DNA from 4 places in the Streptomyces sp. NPDC052036 genome. Region 4 is predicted to be linked to each of the others. Evidence: riboswitches for the same ligand, from Rfam matches in the RefSeq annotation. Region 4 holds a riboswitch; each other region holds the start of a gene.
The links. A riboswitch is a leader RNA that binds a small molecule or an ion and turns the genes downstream of it on or off. The one in region 4 is predicted to bind cyclic di-AMP.
Positions count from the first base shown of each region.

Region 1: another riboswitch for cyclic di-AMP. It lies ahead of AB0L95_RS05975 (transglycosylase family protein); the one in region 4 lies ahead of AB0L95_RS29770 (NlpC/P60 family protein).
Region 2: another riboswitch for cyclic di-AMP. It lies ahead of AB0L95_RS22610 (NlpC/P60 family protein); the one in region 4 lies ahead of AB0L95_RS29770 (NlpC/P60 family protein).
Region 3: another riboswitch for cyclic di-AMP. It lies ahead of AB0L95_RS39280 (M23 family metallopeptidase); the one in region 4 lies ahead of AB0L95_RS29770 (NlpC/P60 family protein).

Region 1 covers NZ_JBFAWW010000002.1:431,634-435,607, forward strand. The annotation lists gene AB0L95_RS05965 (cytochrome P450) at 1-12, shown strand, start outside; gene AB0L95_RS05970 (transglycosylase family protein) at 191-1,291, shown strand; cyclic di-AMP (ydaO/yuaA leader) riboswitch at 1,502-1,669, shown strand; gene AB0L95_RS05975 (transglycosylase family protein) at 1,674-2,378, shown strand; gene eno (phosphopyruvate hydratase) at 2,678-3,964, shown strand.
Region 2 covers NZ_JBFAWW010000016.1:98,964-102,937, forward strand. The annotation lists gene AB0L95_RS22610 (NlpC/P60 family protein) at 190-1,716, opposite strand; cyclic di-AMP (ydaO/yuaA leader) riboswitch at 1,724-1,897, opposite strand; gene AB0L95_RS22615 (hypothetical protein) at 2,287-2,814, shown strand; gene AB0L95_RS22620 (hypothetical protein) at 2,925-3,122, shown strand; gene AB0L95_RS22625 (PP2C family protein-serine/threonine phosphatase) at 3,356-3,974, opposite strand, start outside.
Region 3 covers NZ_JBFAWW010000058.1:15,153-19,126, forward strand. The annotation lists gene AB0L95_RS39275 (aldo/keto reductase) at 30-974, opposite strand; gene AB0L95_RS39280 (M23 family metallopeptidase) at 1,172-2,185, opposite strand; cyclic di-AMP (ydaO/yuaA leader) riboswitch at 2,197-2,354, opposite strand; gene AB0L95_RS39285 (PP2C family protein-serine/threonine phosphatase) at 2,649-3,974, opposite strand, start outside.
Region 4 covers NZ_JBFAWW010000027.1:69,982-73,955, forward strand. The annotation lists gene AB0L95_RS29765 (tellurite resistance/C4-dicarboxylate transporter family protein) at 1-74, opposite strand, end outside; gene AB0L95_RS29770 (NlpC/P60 family protein) at 224-1,396, opposite strand; cyclic di-AMP (ydaO/yuaA leader) riboswitch at 1,405-1,574, opposite strand; gene pcrA (DNA helicase PcrA) at 1,826-3,974, shown strand, end outside.

The DNA of each region.
Region 1 (3,974 bases), on a different contig from region 4:
GCTGCGGACTGAGGTGGCGGACACGCCGACGGTCACGAAAAGGTGACATTTTCTCAACTCCGTAATCTTCACGTGATCTGTGCTGCATTAACTTGTGACAAGTGATCGACTGCGGATACCTTCACGCAGCAACGCGGCGGTACGCCACAGCCGCCGCGTTGGCCCCTGCAGTCGTGTGAAAGGCAACCGCATGCTCTCCGGGAACGGCCGACACCGTCGCCCCCGCCAGGCTCCGGCACTCCTCGTCGCCGCAGGGGTCACCGGCTCAGCGATCGCGATCCCGCTCCTGGCCGCCACCGGTGCGAGCGCGGCCAGCGGTACGACCTGGGACCGCGTCGCGGAGTGCGAGAGCGGTGGTTCCTGGAGCGCCGACCACGGCAACGGCCACTACGGCGGACTCCAGTTGACGCAGGAGGACTGGGACAAGTACGGCGGCCTCGACTACGCCCCCAGTCCCGACCAGGCGAGCCGCTCCCAGCAGATAGCCGTCGCCGAGAAGGTCCTGGACCACCGGGGCGTCTCCGCCTGGGGTACCTGTGGCGTGGTCTCCGGCCTGGGCAAGGACTCGGCCGCCGCGGACGTCGACACGGGGGTGGGCGACCACTCCTCCGGCGGCGGCGCCGTCTTCTTCTCGGACACCGGGGTGGGCTTCGGGCCGTCCGACGCGTCTGACGGATCCCAGTCGTCCACGTCCCACCACTCGTCGGGGGCGTCGGACTCGGCCAAGCCGTCGGACTCGTCGGACTCGCCGTCGACATCGCCTTCGTCGTCTTCTTCTTCCTCCGAGTCGCCGTCGTCCTCCTCGTCTCCGTCTTCCTCCGACTCCCCGTCGTCCTCGCCTTCCTCCTCCTCGCCGTCCTCGACGGCGACGGACGACTCGACCGGGGGCGACGAGAGCGAGAGCGGATCGGACGGCCTTCTCGGCACGCTCTCGGGCACGACGAAGAGCGACGAGTCGGACAAGGTCGGGCAGAGCGGGGCGTCTTCGTCCTCCGGTGCCGGCCGCCACCGCGGCGACAACGCCGACGAGGGCGACGCGGACGGCCGCACCGGCGAGTCGGCCGGCCGTCATGCCTCGCGCGGCTCCGCCGCCGGGCGCGAGACCGTCGACGACTCGTACCTCGTCCGCCTCGGAGACACTCTGTCGGGCATCGCCGACTTCCTTGACCTCAAGGGTGGTTGGCACGCGCTGTACGACGCGAACAAGAAGGAGATCGGCGCCGACCCCAACCGCATCGTGCCCGGTCTGAGTCTTGTGGTGACGTCCGGGCTGTCCGGCGACGGGTCCTGAACCGCCGTCCGAACTGCCGCCTCGACGAGGCCACTTCACGCCCCGCTTCGCGCTGAATGTCCGGTTTGGCGAGAGTGAGACATGAGTCTCATAAGCCTTGATCGTCTTTGAAATTCGGTGCGTCGCCTGCTTACGGTCGTGACCGCTCGCCATAGCGGGCCCCGACGGTCGCAACGCCGAATCCTGCCAGCGGCCGTACGGGAACAGTCGACGCTTCGAGCGCCGTAGGCAGGAGCGGGGGACCCAAGGTAGGTGCCGTGCCCGGGAGTTGACCGGGTGCGGCTAGGGGTGGAGCCGTGCGCCGGGGAGGCGCGCGGCCGGGCAACTCAACCGGCCCGAACCCGACAGCTCACCTCGCAGGCGTCGGTGAGGGGATCGAACCATGCTGTGTTCAGGCAAGGGCAAGCACCGCCGTCCGTCCAAGGCCGTCCGCGCCATCGCGCTCGCCGGTGTCACCGGCGCCGCTGTCGCCGGCCCGCTGATGGCGGCCGGCAGCGCCTCCGCCGCCACCGCCTCCCAGTGGGACGCCGTCGCGCAGTGCGAGTCCGGCGGCAACTGGTCCATCAACACGGGCAACGGCTTCTACGGCGGCCTGCAGTTCACCAACTCGACCTGGGCCGCCTACGGGGGCACCGCCTACGCCCCGCGCGCCGACCAGGCCTCCAAGGGTCAGCAGATAGCCGTCGCCGAGAAGGTCCTCTCGGGCCAGGGCAAGGGTGCCTGGCCGGTCTGCGGCACCGGTCTGACCAGCGCCCCCTACAACGGTGCCGCGGCCTCCACGGGCACCTCCACCGGTTCCACCGGCTCCGGCGACTCCGTGAAGAGCACCACCACCCGCTCGACCGAGCAGCAGGCGGCGGGCCGTTCCGCGCAGCGCCCGGCCCCCCGGACGACCGTCACCACCCCGACCGGCAAGAAGGTCAAGAAGGGCGACGGCGAGTACAAGGTGGTCCAGGGCGACACCCTCAGCGCGATCGCCCAGAAGCACCACGTCCAGGGCGGCTGGGAGAAGCTGTTCCAGCTGAACAAGGACATCGTCGAGAACGCCGACCTCATCTACCCGGGCCAGCAGCTGCACCTGAAGTGACAGCTCTTCGGCGTCCGGCCCGCGGCTTCCCCCCGGCCGCACCCCCCACGGTCGGCGCCGCCTGAGGACCCGCCCCGTCCCCACGGGCCCCCCGCTCCGGTGCGTGCACCCCCGAACGCACCGGAGCGGGGCTTTTTGCCTCGGCGTCCCTCCTTCGTCACCCGCTCTTTGTTCCGCGATGGAACAATGTGTACCGTCACCCTGTCCGCGGGACGGTCGGTCGGCTGGCCGATGCCCCGGGACGGTTAGGCTCTAGTCGCAAGGTGCCCCGCACCCCCAGCGTCACATCCATGAAGGAGATGCTCGTGCCGTCCATCGACGTCGTCGTAGCCCGGGAAATCCTGGACTCCCGAGGCAACCCCACGGTCGAGGTCGAGGTCGGCCTCGACGACGGCAGCACGGGTCGTGCCGCCGTTCCGTCCGGCGCCTCCACCGGCGCCTTCGAGGCCATCGAGCTCCGCGACGGCGACCCCAACCGCTACCAGGGCAAGGGTGTCGAGAAGGCCGTCCTCGCGGTCATCGAGCAGATCGGCCCGGAGCTCGTCGGCTACGACGCCACCGAGCAGCGCCTGATCGATCAGGCGATGTTCGACCTGGACGCCACCGACAACAAGGGCTCCCTCGGCGCCAACGCCATCCTCGGCGTCTCCCTCGCCGTGGCCCACGCCGCCTCCGAGGCCAGCGACCTCCCGCTCTTCCGCTACCTGGGCGGCCCGAACGCGCACCTGCTGCCGGTGCCGATGATGAACATCCTCAACGGCGGCTCGCACGCCGACTCCAACGTGGACATCCAGGAGTTCATGATCGCCCCGATCGGCGCGGAGTCCTTCTCCGAGGCCCTGCGCTGGGGTACCGAGGTCTACCACACCCTCAAGAAGGTGCTGAAGCGCAAGGGCCTGTCCACCGGCCTCGGCGACGAGGGCGGCTTCGCCCCGAACCTCGGCTCCAACCGTGAGGCCCTCGACCTGATCCTCGAGGCCATCAAGGAAGCCGGCTACGCCCCCGGTGAGCAGATCGCCCTCGCCCTCGACGTCGCCGCCTCCGAGTTCTACAAGGAGGGCAAGTACCTCTTCGAGGGCAAGGAGCGCTCCGCCGCCGAGATGACGGAGTACTACGAGGAGCTCGTCGCGGCCTACCCGCTCGTCTCCATCGAGGACCCGCTGTTCGAGGACGACTGGGCCGGCTGGAAGGTCATCACCGACCGTCTCGGCGACAAGGTCCAGCTCGTCGGTGACGACCTGTTCGTCACCAACCCCGAGCGCCTCGCCCGCGGCATCGAGGAGGGCACCGCCAACGCCCTGCTGGTCAAGGTCAACCAGATCGGTTCGCTGACCGAGACCCTCGACGCCGTCGAGCTGGCCCAGCGCAGCGGCTTCAAGTGCATGATGTCCCACCGCTCCGGTGAGACCGAGGACGTCACCATCGCCGACCTGGCCGTCGCCACCAACTGCGGCCAGATCAAGACCGGTGCCCCGGCCCGCTCGGAGCGCGTCGCCAAGTACAACCAGCTGCTGCGCATCGAGGAGATCCTCGACGACGCCGCGGTGTACGCCGGCCGGAGCGCGTTCCCGCGCTTCAAGGGCTGAGCACGCAGGG
Region 2 (3,974 bases), on a different contig from region 4:
CGACGGCCGCCGCGTGATCGGTCCGAACTCGCAGGTGGAACGGTCGGAACAGCCGCAGGGACGTCCCTTCGGACACACTCCGCCACCGGTGATCGACGAACGGTCGCCCGCGAGCCCGGTTGAGGTCCGTCGACGGCGCCGGGGGCGAACCGAGCACGCCCGCCCCCGGGTCACGTCACGCGGGTGGCCTCACGCGGGCCGCATCACGCTGTGGATCGCCGCCTCACCGGCGTAGAGGACCGCCTCCTCGCGGATGAAGGCGCCCGGGCCCGGAGCGTGGATCATCATGCCGTTGCCGGTGCTCAGGCCGACATGGCCGGCGTCCGGATTGAAGAACACGAGGTCGCCGGGCTGGATGTCGATGAGGGGAACCACCGTGCCGACCACCGACTGGTCGCGGGCCGCACGCGGGAGAGTCACCCCGGCAGCCCTCCAGGCGGCCTGTGTGAGACCGGCGGCGTCGTACGACTCGGGTCCGGCCGCGCCCCAGAGGCAGGGCCTGCCGATCTGCGCACGGGCGAAGGCGACCGCCTTCGCGTACTTCGTGTCGTACCCCGGCTCCTGCGCCCCGCCGATCCCCAAGGGGAGTCCGGCGCCCGATACGACCTCGGCGCCGGGCAGCGGTTCGGCGGCGGGGAACGGTTCGGCGGTGGGGAACGGCTGCGGGGTGGCGAGGAACGGTTCGGGGGTGGGCAGGAATGGTTCGGGGGCGGGGAGTTCGGGTGCGGCGGGCAGGGGGTCCATGGTCGGGAACGCCTGGGGGGCGGCGAGGAACGGTTCGGCCGCCGTGGGCAGTTGAGGGTACGTCAGTGGATCCGGGGTGAGGGGAGCCGCGGGGGCGGTGGCGTAGAGGCCCGCGTCGGGCGAGGCGGCCGGGAGGTCCATGCCGAGGGCGGACGGCTGCTGCCACTGCCAGGCCTCGTGGACCGCGAGGCCGTCCTGCCCCTCCGTCGAGCGCCAGGCGTCCATCGCGGGACTGGGCTCGACCGCCGGGGACGGCGTGCCCTGCCGCGCGGACCGCTGGGCCAGCAGGTCACGGGCCGCGGAGAGCCTCTGCCGGGTGTGCTCCTTGGCGGTCTGCGGGGCGGACGACTCGGGCTCGGCGGCCCCGGCGGGCGTGACCTGGGGCGTGTCCGGCAGCTTCGGCGGGGCAGCGGGCAACGCGGCCATGGGGCCGGCGGTCAGCTCCGCAACGGGGCCGGCGGTCAGCTCCGGGACGGGGCGCGCGGCCGGTTCCGCGACGGCGGCGGTCAGCTCGGCCACGGGACGCGCGGCCGGGCCGGCGGTGAGTTCGCGGTCGGGCCGATCGGCCAGGCCCAGCTCGCGGAGAAGGAGGACGAGGTCGCTCACCGGAATACTCGCCGGTTCCGAGGGCCGGGCCGAGGACGAGCTGTCCGGCATCCTGTCGCGCGGCAGTGCCGCCGGAACGGTCGGCCCCAGACTCAGACGCGCCGCCTCGAACCACTGCCGGGCCATGTCCTCGAGTGCCGGGTCGACGCGTCGGCGATCCTTGTCGAGTACCGGGTTGGCACGCCTCTGCGTCCCCGTCGCCACCGCGCGCGTCGCGTTGAAGGTTCCGCTGTCGGTCTCCGCCCGGTCGTACAGGCTGCGGATCCGCTGCTGGACCTCGTCGCGGCTCGGACCGTCGTCCTCGGTGAACCTGCGCATGCCATGGGGGCCGAAGCCTCCTGGGCCCGGGGTTCGCTCCGGCGCCATGGGGTCGTACTCCTTCCGTGCTCCGCCTACCGGGTTAGCTGACGGGTTCGGGCGGACGGATCCGGAAGGTGTGCCCTACGGCCCCTGCCTCGGCGAGCAGTTGAGCCGATTCACCCCGTGGTCGGTTGGGTCCCCGGTTCCGGTTGCGGTCGAGGTGCATCGGATTCGGCGGAGGCCGTGCAACCCGGCGAGGTTCGCCGGAGGGAGTCGCTTGGCCTAGCCGTCAACTTAGCCAACTTGTGTGCCTGGCGTGAAGATTGAAGCGCGAAATGTCCGATACCTAAGTGTGATTTTCGTCTGGGCGTTCCCATCGAGCTTCGCTTTTCACTGATCCGCTCCTCGACCGGTCGTCGCTTTCCGGGCGGAACGGAGCGCGAGGACGCTCGCGCGCCGCCCGGTGGCGCTGAGCGCCCCGGCCGGCAGGGCGCTTCGCTCGCGCCACCGGGTCCATCGGGGCCCGATTGCGCGCTCTCGCCTTATATTTCTGATATTCCGCTATTCGGCTGGTTAAGCATGATCAGTCCGGTGCTGCGGCACGATGACGTGGAGCGATCAGGAGGGTCATCCCCCATGCGACGCAGGCCCAAGGCGGACGACTCCGACGCCCGGGCGCGCATCGCCGAACGCCGGGCGCGTGCCGACTACACCGGCGGTGTCTACGGCTCCCTGCTCGCCGCCTCGGTGGTGGTCGGCGCCGGTACCCACGGCCCGTTGCCGCGGGGCGAAATGGTGCTGCTGCTGGTCAGCACCGGCGTGGTGTTCTGGATCGCGCATGTGCACGCCCAGCTGTTCGGCGCCCGCCTGGCGCAGTCGCGCCTGGACCGCGCGACCGTCCTGCATGTGTGCCGTGACGAGTGGCCGATCGTCAAGGCAGCCGTCCCGCCGGCCGCCGCGGTCGCCGTCAGCCCGCTGCTGGGCCTGGATCTGCGGGGCACGGTCTGGCTGTCGCTCTCCGTGGCAGTGGCGGGGCAGATGGGCTGGTCGGCCGCCGCCGCACGCCATGCCGGGGCCTCCTGGCGCCTGGTGGCCGTCTCTGCCGCGATCAACCTGGTGATCGGTCTGCTGATCATCGTGTTCAAGATCGCCGTGAAGGACTGACGGCGGAGCCGTTCACCTGCCCCAGGTGAGGTGCGGGGACGCACCGGGGCGGACCATCACGGGGAGAGGCGCACGTCACCCGCCCCAGGCCATCCGCGAGAGAGCAGCTCATGCGCTATGAGATCCGTGTCGACGGGCAGATGTCGGAGACGCTGGCCCAGGCCTTTCCGGAGCTGGAGCACGTCACCATGTCCGGCCAGACCCTCCTGTTCGGCCCCGTCCTCGACGATGCGCAGGTGTACGAGCTGCTGGCCCGCTGCCAGTCCCTCGGACTGCACGTCGTGGAGATGCGCCGACTGCCGGAGTGACGCAGACCGCGCCCGCTCACCCGTTCCGGGTGAGGCCCGCCGCCGGATGCCGTGGGCACGCTGAAGGCGCCAGGGGCCGCTGTCGGGGCACACGCCCATGGGCGGCTCTGCCCCCAAGGCCGGCTGGCTGGTCTTCGGCCTGGTGCCGCCCTCCCTCGGCGTCTTCTCGTACGTCGTCGTCCGCGGCAGGGACTCCGGGTCTCTCCGCCTCCTTCAGCACCTGAGGGTGCGGATCACCCGCCCTGCGGCTGGTTCTGCGGACGGTGACGGAAGCCGTCGGCGTGAATGATCCGCGGGTGCGGACGCCCGTGATGGACGCTCGGGGTCCGGCGCAGGGCGATGAGCGCGGCGTCGTCGTCCAGGCGCCCGCCGGTGTGGGAGAGCAGATCGCGACGGATGCGGTGCAGCAGCGTCTCGGGGCACTCCTCGGTCCACTGGGCCGCGCGGTCCGCGAGCGGATAGAAGCGGCCGGCGGCGTCCCGGGCCTCGATGACGCCGTCGGTGTAGAGCAGGAGGGTGTCGCCGGGCTCGAAGGAGAACACGTCCAGGTGGTAGTCCCCCGGGTGCGCCGAGCCGATCCCCATCGGGGGTGCCGGGTGCACGCTCGGGACGGTGACCACATGACCGGGGCTGAGCAGCAGCGGCGGAGGGTGCCCGCAACTGGTCATGCGGGTGATCGGGTCGCCGTCGGGGATCTCCATCAGCAGGGCGGTGGCGAAGCGTTCGCCCAGTTCCTCGGGCGGCTCGAAGTCGGCCAGATAGCGGGTCACGCTCTGCTCCAGGGTGGCGGCCAGATCCGGCAGCGACGACTGCCGATGGCCCGCCTCACGGAAGGCACCGAGCAACAGGGCG
Region 3 (3,974 bases), on a different contig from region 4:
GCGGGGACAGCCCTCGTCGGATGCCGCGTTTACGCGGACGCCTCGGTCAGCCTGGCCAGGTCCTTCTCCGTCAGGGTCAGGTCCGCCACCGCCAGCAGCGCGGGCAGCTGCTCCACCGTGCGGGCGGAGGCGATCGGGGCCGCGACCGTCGGCTGGGCCGCGAGCCACGCGAGGGCCACCGTCGGGATCTGCGCGCCGCGCTCCTGCGCGACCTCGTCGAGGGCCGCGAGCACATGCCGGCCGCGCTCGGTCTCCAGGTACTTGCCCGCGCCCTGCGCGCGCGCCGAGTCCACGGTCGTGCCCGGCCGGTACTTGCCGGTCAGGAAGCCGGACGCGAGGGCGTAGTACGGGACGGCCGCCAGGCCCGCGCGGGCCGCGACGTCCTGCAGCGGGCCCTCGTAGGTGTCCCGCGAGACCAGGTTGTAGTGCGGCTGCAGCGCCACGTACCGGGCCAGGTTCTCGCGCTCGGAGAAGTCGAGGGACGCCTGCAGGCGCTCGGCGGAGATGTTGGAGGCGGCGATGGCGCGCACCTTGCCCGCCTTCACCAGTTCGTCGAGCGCGCCGATGATCTCCTCCACCGGCACCTCGGGCTGGTCGAAGTGCGTGTAGTAGAGGTCGATGTAGTCGGTGCCCAGGCGGCGCAGGGAGGCGTCCGCCGCGGCCTTGATGTTGGCGGCCCCCAGCCCCTGGTACTCGGGGTGCTGGCTGACCTTGGTCGCAATGATCACGTCGGAGCGGTTGCCGCGCGCCGCGACCCACTTGCCGATGACGGTCTCGGACTCGCCGCCCTTGTTGCCGGGTGCCCACGCCGAGTAGACGTCGGCCGTGTCGACGAAGTTGCCGCCGGCCGCCGCGTAGGCGTCGAGCACGGCGAAGGACTGCGCCTCGTCGGCGGTCCAGCCGAAGACGTTGCCGCCGAGGGAGAGGGGGAAGACCTCGAGGTCCGAGGAGCCGAGCTTGCGAAGGGAAGTCATGTGCTACTTCAGCACTCGATCCGGAAGTCATTATTCCGGTCGGAGGCTGTTCCACATGGGTGAATTCCGGCCTGCCGGGTTCCGGCCGGAAGGACGTGGACACGCCTGACCGGCAGCCCTGACATCGGGGGTTGTCGCCAGGACCGCCGGGGTTCAGGAAGTGGCACGCGCCGGGGAGAAGGGCGCGGACGCGGATGTCAGGGGTTGACGCCCTTGCTCTGCAGCCACGCCATCGGGTCGATCGCGCTGCCGCCGCCCGGGTGGACCTCCAGGTGCAGATGCGGCCCGGTGACGTTGCCGGTCGCGCCCACGCGGCCGATGACGTCGCCCGTGGAGACCTTCTGGCCGACGCTGACGCTGATCGACGACTGGTGGCAGAACCACAGCTCGGTGCCGTCGTCGAGGGTGAGGACCGTGCGGTAGCCGTACGAGCCCGCCCAGCCGGCCTGGGTGACGGTGCCGCTGTGGATGGCCTTGATGAGCGTGCCCGTGGGGGCGGCGAAGTCGAGGCCGGTGTGGTAGCCGGAGGACCACATGGCGCCGGCGTCACCGAAGCGCGAGGTCAGGGTGTACGAGGAGGTCGGCAGCGTGAACTGCTTGGCCAGTTCTGCCAGTCGGGCGGCCTCGGCCTTCTTCTTGACCTCCGCCGCCACCGCCTTCTTGGCGGTGTCCTGGGCCTTGGCCGCCGCTGCGGCAGCCTTCTTCGTGGCGGCGTCCTCGGCGGCCTGTGCGGCCGCCGCGGCGATCCGGTCCTGCTGGGACTCGGCCTGCTGCATGATCCGGCTGCGCAGCGCCTCGCCCGCGTCCTCGGTGCCCGCGGCGGAGTCGGCGGTGCTCACTCCGGCGGCGCTCAGGGCGGTGGCGGAGCCCTCGGGGGCGCTGGTGTCCTCTCCGATGAGCTCCTTGGCCGAGTGGGTGACCGAGGAGAGATCGGGGAGGGATATGGGCACCGGCGGCTTGCCGGTCTGCGCGGTGGCCATGCCGCCCGCGCCGACCGCGGCCATCACGCCAACGCCCAGAACGGTGGAGCTGCGGGCGAGTCCGCCGCCGCGCTGCTTGGTGACGCGGTGCCGACCGCGGACGGGGCGGACGGAATCCTCGGTGGGATTCCACTCCTCCCAGGGGCCCTCGTCGGGGCGGGACGCAAAGCCGATCGTCTGCGTGCCGCTGGGAGCGAACGAGGTGCTCTCGGCAGGCCGGTTGGACGCCACGTGGGCGCACTCCTTTCCTTCCGTTTCGCCTACCGGGTTAGCTGACGGGTTCGGAGCAGGAAGGTCTCCTACGCGCGTATACCAACCGTTTTGACACGGCGATATCCGCTCGATTCACCCCAAGGTGGTGGTTCCCCGGCTCCCTCGCGGGATTCGGCACACGGGCACGGAGCCGCCTCTGATGACGGCTGGGACGACCGCGCTGCGTTATCGAACGTTAATAGACGCCAGGCCTGGATTCCAAGCTCTTCGGACAGATCATTAACGCTTCTGGCCAGGACTTTAACGACAGGAACGGTGGAAAACGGGCGAGTTGACCGCACCCCATCCACCCCATCCGTTCTGACGGTACGTCAGTTGTTATGCGAGAGAGGCCCCCTGCTCACCCACCGTGACAAGGGTCGGACGTTCAGCGGTGTTTGGCCCTTCGACGGGTTCAGGGGTGCCTGGCCCTGCGAGGGGTTCAGGGGTGCTCGGACCGGCGCACGGCGAGCAGCGCCATGTCGTCCGTGGCCTGACCGCCGGTGTGGCGGGCGACGTCCTCCGTGACGGCGGCCAGCACGGCGCCGGGCGTGGGCAGAACCCGGCCGACGAGGCGGCCGACCGGATCGTAGAACTCGCCGCGCACGTCCCGTGCCTCCGAGACGCCGTCTGTGAAGAAGAGCAGCGTCGAACCGGGCGGGAAGTCCCACTTCTCCGCGCGGTCGGGCCCCAGGGCGAGGTCGCCCATGCCGAGCGGCAGCGCCGGCTCGCGGGCCTCCAGTTCGCGCAGGGTGCCGTCCGGGAGCAGAAGCAGGGGGGCGGGGTGCCCCCGGTCGACGATCCGCACGACGCCCTCCTCCCCGTGCGGGATCTCCGCGAGGACCGCGGTGGTGAACTCCTCGTCGGTGTCGGGACCGTCCCGGCGGATGCCCTCGCGCGACAGCGCCCGTTCCAGGCGCTGGGCGACGGCCTCCAGCGTGGCCTCCTGCTCGGCGGCCTCCCGAAAGGCGCCGATCACGACGGCGACCGCGGCCACGGCACCCGTCCCCTTGCCCCGCACGTCCCCGACCACGAGCCGTACACCGTGCGGTGAGTCCTGGACGGCGTACAGGTCGCCGCCGATATAGGCGTCGGCCTGCGCCGCCTCGTACCGGGCGGCGATCCGGAGCCCCCCGATCCGCGCGGGGGGCTCGGGCAGTACGGCGCGCTGGGCGGCCTCGGCGATCCGGCGGGCGGAGGCGAGGCGTGCGTCGTTGCGGCGTACGAGCACATTGATCAGCACGGCGGGTACGGCGGCCGCGGCGGTGGTGACCGCCTCGGTGGCCGCGCCGGACGACCCTGGCACGCCGAGCCCGAGGTGCACGGCCAGGACGGCGGCGAGGGCCGCGGTGCCGGTGACGACGGTGCCGCGCAGCGATTGCAGGGGCGCGGCGACGAGCGGGGCGGCGGTGAAGAGAGGGACGGCCGGGAAGACGGACGGGGTCAGCCGGCCGCAGCAGACACCGAGGCCGATGAGCAGCGCGGGCAGGGCCCGCAGAAACGCCCGCGCGCACGAACTCCGCCGGCTCTCCGCCGAGCCGGGCTCCGGGGGCCGGACGTGCTCGGACCGATCGTGGGGTTGACCGTCGGGCCGATCCTGGGGTTGACCGTCGCGTCGGCCCTCGGGCCGATCGACGGGCCAGGCGTCCGGCCGGTCGGCGGGCCGTTCGCTGTCCTTCGGGGGAGGGTTCACGGCCGGGCCGCCGCTGGTGTCTTCGTGCGGGATGTCGCTCCCCTCGTACGGAGTTCCGGGCCCTGGCCCGCTGTC
Region 4 (3,974 bases):
GTCGCCATCACGGCGGCCCCGGTGGCGGGCGGGCGCTGCGCCCGCCAGGTGCGGAGCGCGGAGGTGCCAGACATGCGCCCGATGCTAGGGACGTGCGCCCGGCTTGCGTGCGGGGCACGCGCGCGTGAAGCCCGAAAACAACCCCACGCGCGCGTGAAGCCCGCAGGCAGCCCCGCGCACCCGGCCGTGCCCGCGCGGCGCACAGCACCCGGCGCCGTAGGACTCAGGCCGGCCGCACCACGCTGTGGATGATCGACGCGCCGCCGTAGTAGACGGACTCCTCGCGGACATAGGCGCCCGGCTTGGGAGCGTGGATCATCATGCCGTTGCCGATGTAGATGCCGACGTGGCTGATGTCGTCGTAGAAGAAGATCAGGTCGCCCGGCCGGGCGTCGGCGAGCGGCACCGTCGTGCCGACGTTCACCTGGTCGTACGTGGTGCGCGGAAGCGTGACCCCGGCGGTCTTCCACGCGGCCTGGGTCAGGCCCGAGCAGTCGTAGGACCCGGGGCCCGTCGCGCCCCACACATACGGCTTGCCGATCTGCGCGCGGGCGAAGGCGAGGACCTTCGCGGCCTGCGTGGCGTTCGAGGAGTCCGTCGCGGCGGACCCCGAGGAGGGGTTCGTGGTGGAGGACCCCGTGGAGCCGGTCGAGGCGCTCGGCGACGACTGCTGGGCTGCCTTCTGCTCGGCCGCCTGCTGCCGGGCCAGCGCATCCGCCTGGCGCTGGGCCTCCTCCTGCTTCTGCTTCTCCAGGGTGGCGAGTCGCGCCTTCTCCTGAGCGTTGAGCTCGGACAGCGTCCGGCGTGCGGCGGAGAGCTTGTCCTGGACGTCCGTCTTGGCCGTCCGCAGGGCCGTCTGCGACTCGGTGAGCGTCCGGAGGCTGTCGGCGGCCTCCCGCCGCTTCTTCATCGTCGCGGCCTGGTCGGTGACGTACTGGTCGACCGCTTCCTTCTGACGGCCGGTGAGCCGGCTCATCAGCTGCGTCTGGTCGAAGTAGTCCTGGGGGTTGTCGGCCAGCAGGAAGGTGGCCGTGTCGGGGGCCGAGGACCCGGTCCGGTACTGCGCGGCGGCGAACGAACCCAGCTGCTCACGCGCGTCGTTGAGCTTCTGTGTGCGCCGGGCGACGTCGTCGAGGAGCCTGTCGACGTGTCTGCGCTGCTCGGTCGATCGCTCCTTGGCCGCGTTGTACTTCTCGGTGGCCGACTCCGCCTGGCGGTAGAGGTCGTCGACCTTCTTCTCGACCTCCTCGATGCCGGGCTTGCCGTCGGCGGAGGGCGCGGCCTGGGCCGTCTGCGAGAGCAGCGCCACGGAGGTCAGGGCCGCCGTCGCGAGGGCGGGGGTGCGTATGCCCGCGAGGCGTGGGCCCGAGGGGCGGGACTTGCGGTGCGGCGCCATGAAAGGCGTCTCCTTCCGTGCACCGCCTACCGGGTTAGCTGTCGGGTTCGGGCGGGTGGTTCGGAAGGTGTGTGCCCTACGGCCGAGTCCCCGAGGACACTCGGCCGATTCACCCCAGGTCGGGTGGGTCCCCGGCTCCGGCCGCCACACGGCGCACCGGACTCGGCGGAGGCCGCACGGCCCGGCGACGTTCGCCGGTGGGGGTCGTGCGGCCCGCCCGCACGCTAGCCAACTGCTGTGGCTCCTGTGAAGGTTGATGCGAGATATGCCCGATACATTTCCGTGATCTCGGCTACGGAGGCATGCGCCGGGCGCGTACCGTGAGCGGGCAGGCCCGTACGGTGACGCGTGCGGCGCCGGTGCGGTCCGGGCGCGGAGTTTCCGGGACGGCGGCCGGTTGTCGGTGGAGCGCCCTAGACTCGGAGAGCGATGAGCAGCCTCTTTGACGACAGCTTCCTGGCGGACCTTCAGGCCGACTCGGCCCCGGAGGAGGAGTCCCCGCCGCCCGAGGACGATCACACTCCGGAGCCGATTCCGGACGATCTGTTCGGCGGGCGCTTCGACGCGCCGCCGGCCCGGGACACCCACTACCGCGACGGCGCGCCCCGCCCGGTCCTCGACCCCCGCGCCCTGGTGGAGGGGCTGAACGAGAACCAGCGCGCGGCGGTCGTGCACGCCGGCTCTCCCCTGCTCATCGTCGCCGGCGCCGGCTCCGGCAAGACCCGGGTGCTCACCCACCGCATCGCCTATCTGCTGGCCGAGCGGGGTGTGCATCCCGGGCAGATCCTCGCGATCACCTTCACCAACAAGGCCGCGGGCGAGATGAAGGAGCGCGTCGAGCAGCTCGTCGGCCCGCGCGCGAACGCGATGTGGGTGATGACCTTCCACAGCGCGTGCGTCCGCATCCTGCGCCGCGAGAGCAAGCGGCTCGGCTTCACGTCCTCCTTCTCGATCTACGACGCCGCCGACAGCAAGCGTCTGATGGCGCTCGTCTGCCGTGACCTGGACCTCGACCCCAAGCGATTCCCGCCCAAGTCGTTCAGCGCCAAGATCTCCAACCTGAAGAACGAGCTGATCGACGAGGAGGACTTCGCCGCGCAGGCCGCCGACGGCTTCGAGAAGACCCTCGCCCAGGCGTACACGCTGTACCAGTCGAGGCTTCGCGAGGCGAACGCCCTCGACTTCGACGATCTGATCATGACGACGGTCAACCTGCTGCGCGCCTTCCCGGACGTCGCCGAGCACTACCGCCGCCGCTTCCGCCACGTCCTCGTCGACGAGTACCAGGACACCAACCACGCCCAGTACGCCCTGGTCCGCGAGCTGGTCGGCACGTCCGAGCACCCTGTGGACGTACCGCCCGGCGGGGACGACCTCCAGCCCGCCGAGCTGTGTGTCGTGGGTGACGCCGACCAGTCGATCTACGCCTTCCGCGGCGCCACCATCCGCAACATCCTCCAGTTCGAGGAGGACTACCCGGACGCCACCACGATCCTCCTGGAGCAGAACTACCGCTCCACGCAGACGATCCTGAGCGCCGCCAACGCGGTCATCGAGCGCAACGAGTCGCGCCGCCCCAAGAACCTGTGGACCAACGCGGGTGCGGGCGCGCGGATCACCGGCTATGTCGCCGACACGGAGCACGACGAGGCGCAGTTCGTCGCCGACGAGATAGACCGCCTCACCGACCGGGGCGAGGCCAAGGCGGGCGACGTCGCCGTCTTCTACCGCACCAACGCACAGTCCCGTGTCTTCGAAGAGGTCTTCATCCGCGTCGGCCTGCCCTACAAGGTCGTCGGCGGCGTCCGCTTCTACGAGCGCAAGGAGGTCCGGGACGTCCTCGCCTACCTGAGGGTGCTGGCGAACCCGGAGGACTCCGTTCCGCTGCGGCGCATCCTGAACGTGCCGAAGCGGGGCATCGGCGAGCGCGCCGAGGCCATGATCGACGCCCTGTCCCAGCGGGAGAAGGTCAGCTTCGCGCAGGCACTGCGCCGCGTGGACGAGGCGTACGGCATGGCGGCCCGCTCGACGAACGCGGTCAAGCGGTTCAACGCGCTGATGGAGGACCTCCGGACCATCGTGGAGTCGGGCGCGGGCCCGGCCACGGTCCTGGAAGCCGTCCTGGAACGCACGGGCTATCTGGCCGAACTCCAGTCCTCGACCGACCCCCAGGACGAGACCCGCATCGAGAACCTCCAGGAACTCGCCGCCGTGGCCCTGGAGTTCGAGCAGGAGCGCGGCGAGGCCGCGGCGGCACCAGGGGCCGGAACCCCGGGGGCCACGCTGTCCGAATTCCTGGAGCAGGTCGCCCTGGTCGCCGACTCCGACCAGATCCCCGACGAGGAGGAGGGCGGCGGCGTCATCACGCTGATGACCCTCCACACCGCGAAGGGCCTGGAGTTCCCGGTGGTCTTCCTGACCGGCATGGAGGACGGCGTCTTCCCGCACATGCGCGCGCTCGGCCAGACCAAGGAACTGGAGGAGGAGCGCCGCCTGGCGTACGTGGGCATCACCCGCGCACGGGAGCGGCTCTACCTCACCCGGTCCGCGCTGCGCAGCGCCTGGGGCCAGCCCTCGT